Regions from separate parts of the Rahnella sp. AN3-3W3 genome, predicted to be linked through region 3. Evidence: predicted binding sites of a transcription regulator. Region 3 holds the regulator's gene; each other region holds the start of a gene.
The links. The regulator PurR, encoded in region 3, represses purine synthesis genes. The targets are predictions, from matches to a motif close to CANGCAAACGTTTGCNTG.

Region 1 (3,168 bases), on a different contig from region 3:
ATAAACGCGAAACTCGAGCCGAGATACGCCGGTATCTTCCCTTTACAGACAAATAAATACAGCAAAGTCCCTATGCCATTGAACAGCAGCACCGTTGCCGGGTTTATCTTAAACAGAATGGGAACCAGAACGGTGGCACCAAACATGGCAAACAGATGCTGAAAACTCAGGGGGATTGTCTGCAGCAATGGCGGACGTTCGCTTACCCCGATGACACGACGGGTCATGAATGTGATCCTCTCAATGGTGTGATGTTGTGTTGTGTATGACGTGCAAAAAAATTCCAAAAAAAAGCCGACTCTTCAGTCGGCTAATTGATTACTTCGTACCAAATATCTTATCGCCCGCATCACCGAGTCCCGGGATGATGTAGCCTTTCTCGTTGAGTCCCTGATCCACCGAGGCGGTGTAGAGTTCAACGTCCGGGTGCGCGGCTTCGAGAGCGGCGATCCCTTCCGGAGCAGCAACCAGCACCAGCACTTTAATGCTCTGGCAGCCCGCTTTTTTCAGCAGGTCGATGGTGGCAATCATAGAACCACCGGTGGCCAACATCGGGTCAACGACCAGCGCCAGACGTTCTTCGATGTTAGAAACCAGTTTCTGGAAATACGGCACAGGTTTCAGGGTTTCTTCATCACGGTACACGCCGACGACGCTGATACGCGCACTCGGAACGTGCTCCAGTACGCCTTCCATCATGCCCAGACCGGCACGCAGGATTGGCACGACAGTAATTTTCTTGCCTTTGATCTGATCGATTTCCACCGGGCCATTCCAGCCTTCGATGGTGACTTTTTCAGTTTCTAAATCGGCAGTCGCTTCATACGTCAGCAGACTTCCCACCTCAGAAGCCAGTTCGCGAAAACGTTTCGTGCTGATGTCGTTTTCACGCATCAGGCCCAGCTTGTGTTTCACCAGCGGGTGTTTCACCTCGACGATCTTCATTATTTATTCTCCTAAGGTGGTTGAGCTGCAAAAAAAAATCGCGAGATTATAACGCCATTTTTTTTGAACGCCATACCAATTAGCCTGATCCAAATCAACTTATCCTTCTTCATTGAAGCCGCAGCGGCGTTAGCGGCTCTCTCTCACCCGAATTACTGACTCAAGTCAGCTCGTCGGGATTCGCTCGTTTGCTGCCTTGCTGCAACGCCAATGACTTCGGCTAAGTGTTGTATCTTTAAGTATAGATAGTGACTCTGAATAAGGCGCTCGCAAACGTTTGCTTCCACTGTTAGAATTGCCCCGCTTTATTCTTCAACCACCAACCCAAACCGCCGTGGGGACTTCGCAGTGACCGACAAAACCTCTCTCAGCTATAAAGACGCAGGCGTAGATATCGATGCCGGTAACGCATTGGTAGATCGCATTAAAGGTGTAGTAAAACAGACCCGTCGCCCGGAAGTTATGGGTGGATTAGGGGGTTTTGGTGCTCTCTGCGCGCTGCCGCAAAAATATCGTGAACCCGTGCTGGTTTCGGGTACCGACGGCGTTGGCACCAAGCTGCGTCTGGCGATGGATTTACAACGCCACGATACTATCGGTATCGACCTGGTCGCGATGTGCGTCAACGATTTGATCGTTCAGGGCGCTGAACCTCTGTTCTTCCTCGACTATTACGCCACCGGCAAACTGGACGTCGATATCGCCGCCAGTGTGATCACCGGTATTGCAGAAGGCTGTAAACAGTCTGGCTGTGCGTTAGTCGGCGGCGAAACCGCTGAAATGCCGGGCATGTACCACGGCGAGGATTACGACGTCGCCGGATTCTGTGTTGGCGTAGTGGAAAAATCAGAAATTATCGACGGCAGCAAAGTGGCTGACGGCGATGTGCTGATCGGCCTCGCCGCCAGTGGCCCGCACTCCAACGGTTACTCCCTGGTGCGCAAAATTCTGGAAGTCAGCAACACTGACCCTGAAACCACCACACTGGCAGGCAAATCCCTGGCTGATCACCTGCTCGCACCAACCAAAATTTACGTGAAGTCGATCCTCAATCTGATCGAAAACGTGGACGTTCACGGTATCGTTCACCTGACCGGTGGCGGCTTCTGGGAAAATATTCCGCGCGTACTGCCGGAAAACACTCAGGTCATCATCGAAGAAGCCAGCTGGGAATGGCCGGACGTCTTCACCTGGTTGCAGACTACCGGTAACGTCAGCCGTCACGAAATGTACCGCACCTTTAACTGTGGCGTGGGCATGGTGGTCGCACTTCCGGCAGAACGTGCCGACCAGGCCATTGCGTTACTGAATGACAAGGGTGAAAAAGCGTGGAAAATTGGCTATGTTAAGGCCTCTGACTCCGCTAAGCGCGTCGTTATTGAGTAATCAGTCAGGTCACTCTATTCACTGAAGACGACAGGTAGGGATATGAAAAGGATTGTGGTTCTGGTATCGGGCGAGGGAAGCAACTTACAGGCCCTGATCGATGCCTGCCAGCAGGGGCGAATCAACGCAGAAATCAGTGCAGTCTTCAGTAATAAAATCGCTGCATACGGGCTTGAAAGAGCCCGTTTAGCCGATATTCCGGCGCATGCGCTGGATGTAAAAGCTTACGAAGATCGCATCGCCTTTGACGTTGCACTGGCTGATGCTATTGAAACTTTCAAGCCCTCTCTGGTGGTACTCGCGGGTTACATGCGGATCCTGAGCGCCGAATTCGTTCAGCGTTTTGCGGGGCGCATGATTAACATCCACCCTTCCCTGCTGCCGAAATATCCGGGTTTACATACTCACCGTCAGGCGATTGAAAATCAGGATGCTGAACACGGCACGTCCGTACATTTCGTGACGGAAGAACTCGATGGCGGCCCGGTGATTTTACAGGCCAAAGTGCCTGTTTTTGCTGAGGATACGGAAGAAGAGCTGGTTGCCCGCGTGCAAACGCAGGAACACAGCATTTATCCGTTGGTGGTCAGCTGGTTTGTTGACGGACGTTTATCACTGCAAAACGGTCAGGCGTTTCTGGATAACAATCCGCTTTGTGAGCGCGGATACGCAGAAGATTAATCTGCTCTTGCCTCACAATTTCACTATAAACCGGCCACGTGCCGGTTTTTTATTTTCCATCATTTGACATTTGTTTACATTTCACCCGATATAATGCACATCCCGGCGCACGTTTAAACGTCGTTTGTGCGCGACCTTCATCTGAAACACGGTTGT
Region 2 (3,168 bases), on a different contig from region 3:
GTCTTTGTCGTTCATCCAGTTGACCTTGCCGGAGCCGTGGACCTTAAAAACAATAGCCCTACCAATTACAAGGTCATCGCTTGCGTTAGATAATATAATCCCCAACAAGGCAATAACACAACATTAACAATATGACGTTCAATTCAAAGATAAGCCGTTAACGTAAAATTATCAGCGCAAAGCCTTTATCGTAAAATGATGGCCTTACAGTTTTTGCCTTTGATTTTCCCTTCCTGCAAACGCTGCAATGCTTTCTTCGCGCTTTTCTGGCGGATCGCCACATAAGCGTGAACCGGGAACATATCGATTTTACCAACTTCAGCAGCGGTCAGCCCAGCATCGCCGGTCAGCGCACCGAGAATATCACCGGGACGGATTTTGGCTTTGCGGCCGCCATCAATACACAATGTCGCCATTTCAGGATCCAACGCCACCGGCGTTGCGGCCAGCGCCTGAGCAGCAGGCTGCCAGGTGAAACGCTGACGGGTATAATCTTCCAGCGCGGTCACACGCGGCATTTCCTGCGGCGTCACCAGGCTGACGGCCAGACCGCTCGTTCCTGCACGGCCGGTACGACCCACGCGGTGAACGTGAACTTCCGGATCGAAAGACAGCTCATAGTTGATCACCAGTCCCAGCTGTTTAATGTCCAGCCCGCGCGCGGCCACGTCTGTCGCTACCAGCACACGGCAACTGCCGTTGGAGAAACGCACCAGCACGCGATCGCGATCACGCTGTTCGAGATCGCCATTCAGCGCCAGCGCGCTGATGCCTTTCGCTTTCAGGTCATCACAAACATCCTGACAGTCACGCTTGGTATTACAGAACACCACGCAGGACGTTGGCTGATACTGATACAGCACCGCAGCCAGCAGGGATAAACGCTGTTGCTTACCGGCTTCAATGAAGATTTGCTGAATATCGGCAATGTCATCTTCACCTTCGATTTCTACTTTCAGCGGCTGACGCTGGAATTTGGAACTGATGCGCTCAATGCCGTCCGGATAGGTCGCGGAGAACAGCAACGTCTGGCGGTCCTGCGGCGTATAGCTGACGACATCTTCGATATCTTCACTAAAGCCCATGTCCAGCATGCGGTCAGCTTCATCCAGCACCAGCACTTTCAGCTCGTCGAGCTTGAGCGTGCCTTTACGCAGATGTTCCTGAATACGGCCCGGCGTGCCGACCACAATGTGCGGCGGATGGACCAGGGATTCGAGCTGTGGCCCGATCGCCTGGCCGCCACACAGGGTCAGAATTTTGATGTTCTGGGTAAATCGCGCCAGACGGCGTAACTCTTTACTGACCTGATCGGCCAGTTCGCGAGTCGGACACAGCACCAGCGCCTGAGCAACAAACTGTGAAACGGTAATGCTGTTCAGCAAACCAATACCAAAGGCGGCCGTTTTACCGCTGCCGGTTTTGGCTTTAGCGCGAACGTCCTGACCTTGCAGAATGGCAGGCAAAGAGGCTTCCTGAATCGGGGTCATATCGGTGTAACCCAGTTCATTCAGGTTGGAAAGTTGCTCAGCGGGCAATGTCAGGGCAGAAAAGGAATGCGTGCTCAAGGCGATAACTCTTTATGTGAGGCAAAAATCGGGGCAGCGGCAGGAAGCCTGACGCCATGGTTTGGCTAAATAATAACAGAGACGCTCACCGGCTGCCTTAAACAGCAGAAAACAGGCTAAAAAAACCTGTAAAACACGTTTTTTTTGCACAGAGAATTTTACCTGGCGTGCCGCGCAATCGTTTTCGTCGCCATTTATTTCAGATATACTGCGCGCCGAAATTCCTGTTTTCACTCACCACAGATCTGGGTACGAAGCTATGTTAACCATTGGTACTGCACTGCGCACCGGCGCCACCCGCGTCATGTTATTAGGCTCTGGCGAGCTGGGTAAAGAAGTGGCCATCGAATGTCAGCGTCTTGGCCTGGAAGTGATCGCCGTTGACCGCTACGCCGATGCACCGGCGATGCAGGTCGCTCATCGCAGTCATGTGATTAATATGCTTGACGGCGACGCGTTGAAAGCAGTTATCGAAAGTGAACGCCCTGATTTTATCGTGCCTGAAATCGAAGCCATCGCAACCAGCATGCTGGTTGAGCTGGAAAAACAGGGCCACAACGTGGTGCCTTGCGCCGAAGCGACCCGCCTGACCATGAACCGCGAAGGCATTCGCCGTCTGGCCGCTGAAATCCTGAAATTACCGACATCGACGTATCAGTTCGCTGATGATGAAGCGACTTTCCGTCAGGCCGTCGACGCCATCGGTTATCCATGCATTATCAAGCCGGTCATGAGCTCATCCGGTAAAGGCCAGAGCCTGATCCGCAGCGCCGATCAGTTACAGACCGCATGGGATTACGCGCAGCAAGGCGGCCGTGCAGGCGGCGGACGCGTGATTGTTGAAGGACTGGTGAAGTTTGATTTTGAAATCACCTTGCTGACCATCAGCGCCGTTGACGGCATTCATTTCTGCGCGCCAATCGGACACCGTCAGGAAGACGGCGATTACCGCGAATCCTGGCAGCCACAGCAGATGACTGAGCTGGCATTGCAGCGTGCAAAAGACATCGCGGAGAAAGTGGTGAAAGCGCTGGGCGGCAAAGGCCTGTTCGGCGTTGAGCTGTTCGTGTGCGGCGACGAAGTGATTTTTAGCGAAGTCTCCCCTCGCCCGCACGACACCGGTATGGTGACGCTGATTTCTCAGGATCTGTCCGAGTTTGCGCTGCATGTGCGCGCGTTCCTCGGCCTTCCTGTAGGTAAAATCCGCCAGTTCGGCCCTTCTGCATCTGCCGTGATTCTGCCGGAACTGACCAGCAATAACGTCACGTTCAGCGGTCTGGAAAATGCGCTGACGGGCTACAATCAGGTTCGTCTGTTCGGCAAGCCGGAAATCAGTGGCAAACGTCGTCTGGGTGTGGCGATGGCGATTGCAGACAATGTTGAAGACGCCGTGGAACAGGCGAAAAAAGCGGCCGCTGCTGTGGTTGTTAAAGGCTAGACGATTCAGAATGCTGAGACGAAAAAAAACCGGACGCCTGAAAAGGGTCCGGTTTTTCTTTGTCATGACGCAAGCAGTGACGCAAACCGTCAGTCAGTTTTATTCGTCTTCGTCATCAAAAATGACGGTGACGCGGTCGCCTTTATGCGTTTCGCGAATTTC
Region 3 (3,168 bases):
TGACTAAGCTGATGCACCAGGTCGGCAAACCTTATCGCTGGGGAGGAACTTCTCCGAATACCGGTTTTGATTGCAGCGGTCTGGTCTATTACGCTTACAAAGATTTGATCCGCATTAAAATGCCGCGCACGGCAAACGAGATGTACCACCTGCGCGATGCAGCGCCGGTGAAACGTGGCGAACTTGAAAGCGGTGATCTGGTGTTCTTCAGAATCAACAACCGCGGCGCAGCGGATCATGTGGGTGTTTATGTTGGCAACGGCAAATTTATCCAGTCGCCAAGAACCGGTGAAGACATCAAAATCACCTCACTGGGCGACGATTACTGGCAAGACCACTATGTTGGCGCGCGTCGGGTGATGACCCCAAAAACAATCCGATAATAAACAATTCGTTAAGTCTGAGGTTTCGCTAATCAGCCATTGAATAGCACTTAACGAAGAGTTTCTGCAGGGAAGAGTATCGGCGGTAACGGTCACTGCGTAAAATTGAAAAGGGCGATTCCTGTGAAAGGTATCGCCCTTTTTTGTTGCGTCTCACTACTGTCTTAGTGCCAGATTAGTTCATCACTGCCGTGAAGCTGAAAGCGATAATCATGAGCAAAGCGCATACCGTGGTGATCAACGATAATTTCAGGTTGCTGTCCATCAAACCCCCTTTCGGATCAAGTTGTGGCGTTTCTTTTAGCCACACTAAATGTGTGCCAACGCATTTTCGCATAATTCACTTTTAAAATCTTCTGCTGAATGACAATGCGAACATGACAATTTTACTTCCACTTTCATGCATTATAAGAGAAAATTGTCGGTTAACACGCCTGTGTGCCGGTCGATTTCACCCGAGAGCATTTCACGCCTCATTCTGAAGAATCCACCCAATGATTACACTGCCCTTTTAGATGTCCGCAGTGTAATCAACGCAAGCAAACGATTAACATAATGCTAACGTGCTGAAGCACGGAAGTTCAGGAGTCATTCTTTACATGGCAACGATTAAAGATGTCGCAAAGCGCGCTGGCGTTTCCACTACAACCGTGTCGCACGTCATCAATAAAACACGTTTCGTCGCCGAAGAAACCAGGGAAGCGGTGCTGCTTGCCATTAAAGAGCTACATTATTCTCCGAGCGCCGTAGCCCGTAGTCTTAAAGTGAATAACACCAAGACGATTGGTCTGCTGGCAACCTCCAGTGAAGCGCCCTATTTCGCCGAGGTGATTGAAGCCGTCGAGAACAGCTGCTTCTCCAAAGGCTATACGCTGATCTTGTGTAACTCGCACAATAATCTGGAAAAACAACAGGCCTATCTGCAAATGCTGGCGCAAAAACGCGTCGATGGTCTGCTGGTGATGTGCGCAGAATACCCTGACGAATTACTCAATATGCTTGAAGAGTATCGTTCGATTCCGATGGTGGTGATGGACTGGGGCGAAGCGCGTAAAAACTTCACCGACAGCATTATCGATAATGCTTTCGAAGGCGGTTATATGGCCGGACGCTATCTGATCGAACGAGGGCATCGTGATATTGGCGTGATCCCGGGACAGCTGGCGCGTAACACCGGCGGCGGTCGTTTCCAGGGTTTTGTCAAAGCGCTGACGGAAGCCAATATCCCGCTTCGTGAAGAATGGGTGGTTCAGGGCGATTTCGAGCCGGAGTCAGGTTATCAGGCGATGCATAAGATTCTGATGCAGAAACAACGCCCCACCGCCGTCTTTTGCGGGGGCGATGTCATGGCAATGGGCGCAATCTGCGCCGCTGATGAGCTCGGATTGCGCGTTCCGCAAGATATTTCGGTGATTGGCTACGATAACGTGCGTAATGCGCGGTACTTCTCTCCGGCACTGACGACCGTCCATCAGCCGAAAGAACGGTTGGGTGAGATGGCCTTTACTATGTTACTCGACCGCATCGTCAGCAAACGTGAAGAATCACAGACCATCGAGGTGCATCCGAAACTGGTTGAGCGTCGTTCGGTGGCCGATGGCCCGTACCGTGACTATCGCCGTTAATGTTTGCCTTTAATCTTTTATAACGCCTGCTTTTGCAGGCGTTTTATTTCTCAGTCCCGCAACCATTCACGGTTCATCGTTTCTGTATCACCCATATACTCCAGCAACCACGCCAGTGAAGGTGACGGATTACTCTGGTCCCACGTGAGGCAACACGGGCTGTCAGGGAAGATATTCTCCAGCGCCAGAACCTGCAAGGTCTGCTGCTCAATGCGATGGCTCACGCGATGTACCGGCATCATTCCCACACATAAACCTTCACTCAGACATTCAAGCGCGCAGGTCCAGTCCGGCACAACCAGACGCCGTTGGTTATCAAGCGTCCAGGTATCACGCTTGGGCAACGTCCGCGAGGTATCTTCAAGACATAATGCGGGATAAGGCCTGAGCTGGTCATCACTGAGCGCACCCGGTAACTGCGCCAGCGGATGCTGCGAGCTGACCACGCAGTGCCAGTCCATAAACCCCATATCGCGAAAACTGAAACGTCCACCAACCGGTATCGCACGCGTCGCACCGATTGCCACATCAGCACGTCCGTCAACCAGTGCGTCCCACACACCATTAAACACTTCGGAATGAATAATCAGTTCCGTGTCAGGAAAATGACGATAGAAATCCAGCACCAGTCGCCGGGTTCTTGCCGGTTTAACGATTCTGTCGACAGCAATACGTAACTCGCCCCGCCAGCCGTTGGCAACCTGCTGACACTGGCGTCGTGTAGCTATCATTTTTTTTATCAGAACCCGCGCTTCATCCACGAAAACTTTGCCCGCTGGCGTTAAAACGACGTCACGGTGTCGACGTTCAAACAAGGGCACCGCCAGCCATTGTTCGAGCTGACGAACGGTGTAGCTGATGGCAGAAGGCACCCGATGTAGATCCTGTGCCGCCGCACTGAAGCTTCCGGTTCTTGCCACCGCATCAACGACTTCCAGAGCGTATTCTGACCACATACTTTAGCCTTCAATATTTTTGATAGCAGAGTGCAAATATTAACGTTTCACAACGCTGTTATCAAAGCGTTAAAATCTGCCTCCGAACAGATCCCTGCATCAAATCATCTGCAATAAATAAATTAACGAGATAATAATGAAACCCTCCTTTGGATTTATGCTCTATCTGGCTGGCCTGAGCATGCTCGGCTTTTTAGCCACAGA
Region 4 (3,168 bases), on a different contig from region 3:
TCACTGCGCAGTTACCGCAAGAGTGCCATCCTGCGGCCTTGTTACGCGCCTGTTTCCCGGGCGGTTCCATTACCGGCGCACCGAAAGTGCGTGCAATGGAAATCATCGAAGAACTCGAGCCACATCGCCGCAACGGCTATTGCGGCAGCATCGCGTATATCAGCTTTTGCGGCACCATGGACAGCAACATCACCATCCGCACGTTACTCACGTCGCAGGGAAAAATTCATTGCTGGGCAGGCGGCGGGATTGTGGCGGACAGTCAGGAACAGGCAGAATATCAGGAAACTTTTGATAAGATTGCCCGAATTCTGCCTCAGTTAGGAGAAACATCATCGTGACTTTGCTGGAACAACATGCGCCAATTCAGACACTTTCCCCCGCTGTTGAAGATTTCATATTGCGCTTTCAGTTGCAGCAACCTCGCCAGCCCGCACCGGCGCTGCGTGGAACCCGTCACGCTGCGGTGCTGATCCCGATCATTTGCCGCCCCGAACCTACGCTGTTACTGACACGCCGATCAGATCAGCTGCGCAAACACGCGGGACAAGTCGCCTTTCCCGGCGGCGCGGCGGATGCTTCTGATGCGTCGATTATCGCCACGGCCTTGCGTGAAGCGCAGGAAGAAGTCGCCATTCCGCCTGAAGAGGTTTATGTATTAGGCACACTTTCGCCGCAGGATAGCAGCAGCGGTTTTCGGGTCACTCCGGTAGTGGGGCTGTTACCCGTCGATGTGCCGCTGCATCCGGCTGAAGACGAAGTCGCCGAGTTATTTGAAATGCCGCTGAGTGAAGCTTTTGATCTGGCCCGTTATCACCCGCTTGATATTCATCGCCGGGGCATTCATCACCGCGTTTATTTGTCCTGGTATCAGCAGCAATTTGTCTGGGGTCTCACCGCCGCTATCATCCGCCAGCTCGCCGGACAGGTCGAAGTCTGAGCGCTCTGATTACATAGCGATCACACTTTTGCATCAAATAAGTTTATTTCATGCGAAAAATGAAACTTTTGCCTCTCAGCCCTTTTAAACTATAAGTCTATCCATAAGAACAAGAGAGCCGTCCATAAAGACGAAATCTCGCTGTCGTTCATTTATGGAAGCCAGGGATCCCGTTCCCTGCCGCAATCTATTACAGGAGTATTCGACGTGATTAGCGTTTTCGACATGTTCAAGGTCGGGATTGGCCCTTCCAGTTCCCATACTTTGGGCCCGATGAAAGCCGGTAAACAGTTCGCTGATGACCTGCTGGAAAAGGGCATGATGCCTGCCGTTACGCGTGTCGCCGTGGACGTTTTTGGTTCTTTGTCTCTGACAGGCAAAGGCCACCACACAGATATCGCCATTATTTTAGGCCTGGCCGGTAATCAGCCAGACACCGTCGACATTGACGGAATTCCCCATTTTATCCGCGACGTTGAGCAACGTGAGCGTCTGCCGCTGGGGAACACTCAGCATGAAGTAGACTTCCCGCGTGATACCGGCATGGTGTTCCGCGGTGAGAATTTGCCACGCCATGAGAACGCCATGCAAATCCATGCGTTTGCTGGCGATAAAATGATTTACAGCAAAACGTATTATTCCGTCGGCGGCGGTTTTATTGTCGATGACGAACACTTCGGTCAGCCGGTTCTCGACGAAGTCACCGTGCCTTACAGCTTTAATTCGGCCAGTGAAATGCTGGCTAAATGTAAGGAAACCGGCCTGTCATTATCCGGGCTGGTGATGAAGAACGAGTTGGCGCAACACAGTAAGCAGGAGATCGACCAGTATTTCGAGAAGATCTGGCACACCATGCAGGCGTGTATCGATCGCGGTCTGAATACTGAAGGCGTGTTGCCGGGGCCGCTGCGGGTACCGCGCCGTGCGTCTGCTCTGCGCCGGATGCTGGTGTCAAACGATAAGCTTTCCAGTGACCCGATGAACGTGATCGACTGGGTGAATATGTTTGCGCTGGCAGTTAACGAAGAAAATGCCGCAGGCGGACGCGTAGTGACTGCGCCAACCAACGGTGCATGCGGCATTGTGCCGGCGGTACTGGCCTATTATGACCAGTTTATTCAGTCGGTCAGCCCTGACATTTACCTGCGCTATTTCCTGACCTCCGGCGCTATCGGCATTTTGTATAAAATGAATGCGTCGATTTCTGGTGCAGAAGTCGGTTGTCAGGGCGAAGTGGGCGTAGCCTGTTCGATGGCGGCAGCAGGTCTGACGGAATTGCTGGGCGGCAGCCCTGAGCAGGTGTGTGTCGCTGCCGAAATTGGTATGGAACACAACCTCGGTCTGACTTGTGATCCGGTAGCCGGACAGGTTCAGGTGCCGTGCATTGAGCGTAATGCCATTGCTTCGGTGAAAGCGATTAACGCTGCCCGGATGGCACTGCGCCGCACCAGCGAGCCAAGAGTGTCTCTGGATAAAGTGATCGAAACCATGTACGAAACCGGTAAAGATATGAATTCAAAATACCGTGAAACGTCGCGTGGTGGTCTGGCGATTAAGGTTCAGTGCGACTGATTTTACTGTCGCGTTGATAATTTCCTGCGGTTCTTCAGCTGAAGCATTTTCAGCGGGTTTACCGCAGGAAATATTATCCGCACGATAGCTGGCAGCAATAAAACCTTCGTTAATGACAACCTGTTGTATTATCGAAACATAATGGATGTGTCACTTGCATTATACCCTGCAGGTACGGCATGCTGTTTTCCGCCTGATTTCCCCGATCGGTGAGCCTCTTGATACAGAAAAATACAGGCCGGGTTCTTCGGGGAAAATATAAGTGACAACGTCACTTAGGCTGACTTTCTTTAATTTTCACTCAGAAACTGAGTGTATTTTCCGCAACTCAGGCTGAGCATCCGACGATTTACAGCTACTATCAATAAAAACACACTGGCTGTTACGCATCGGTAAACCTTTAAAAAAAATAATTTGAGCCTGCAATTAACACGGGATAAAAAGGATTAGAACGATGCTGTTCTCCCAGACCGGACTTGCGAAGTATCGCTACTATCGCATTGCGCTTGCCTGCGCGATGGGGATATGTACTTTGCTTCTGACGCTTGGCATTCGTATTTACGAACAAGCACAGGTCATTGCAGAAGACCAACAACGTGTCGCGCTGCACACCGTTCAGAAGCTGGAAAAACTACTCGAACCGGCGTCACCTGCCG

Region 1: a site for PurR is predicted at 1,212-1,229, ahead of purM (phosphoribosylformylglycinamidine cyclo-ligase). Genes of this name have one in related genera too.
Region 2: a site for PurR is predicted at 1,740-1,757, ahead of purT (formate-dependent phosphoribosylglycinamide formyltransferase). Genes of this name have one in related genera too.
Region 4: a site for PurR is predicted at 1,103-1,120, ahead of UC15_RS22335 (L-serine ammonia-lyase). Genes of this name have one in related genera too.

What each region holds. Positions count from the first base shown of each region.
Region 1 covers NZ_JYDG01000013.1:142,898-146,065, reverse strand. Annotated here, with positions in the region: gene uraA (uracil permease) at 1-227, opposite strand, end outside; gene upp (uracil phosphoribosyltransferase) at 319-945, opposite strand; gene purM (phosphoribosylformylglycinamidine cyclo-ligase) at 1,294-2,331, shown strand; gene purN (phosphoribosylglycinamide formyltransferase) at 2,374-3,012, shown strand.
Region 2 covers NZ_JYDG01000104.1:5,415-8,582, forward strand. Annotated here, with positions in the region: gene dbpA (ATP-dependent RNA helicase DbpA) at 186-1,568, opposite strand; gene purT (formate-dependent phosphoribosylglycinamide formyltransferase) at 1,828-3,006, shown strand; gene UC15_RS22320 (YoaH family protein) at 3,106-3,168, opposite strand, start outside.
Region 3 covers NZ_JYDG01000020.1:39,741-42,908, forward strand. Annotated here, with positions in the region: gene UC15_RS07830 (C40 family peptidase) at 1-383, shown strand, start outside; gene UC15_RS26240 (YnhF family membrane protein) at 559-720, opposite strand; gene purR (HTH-type transcriptional repressor PurR) at 983-2,008, shown strand; gene punR (DNA-binding transcriptional activator PunR) at 2,059-2,964, opposite strand; gene punC (purine nucleoside transporter PunC) at 3,101-3,168, shown strand, end outside.
Region 4 covers NZ_JYDG01000104.1:9,901-13,068, forward strand. Annotated here, with positions in the region: gene pabB (aminodeoxychorismate synthase component 1) at 1-341, shown strand, start outside; gene UC15_RS22330 (CoA pyrophosphatase) at 338-940, shown strand; gene UC15_RS22335 (L-serine ammonia-lyase) at 1,148-2,512, shown strand; gene UC15_RS22340 (EAL domain-containing protein) at 2,967-3,168, shown strand, end outside.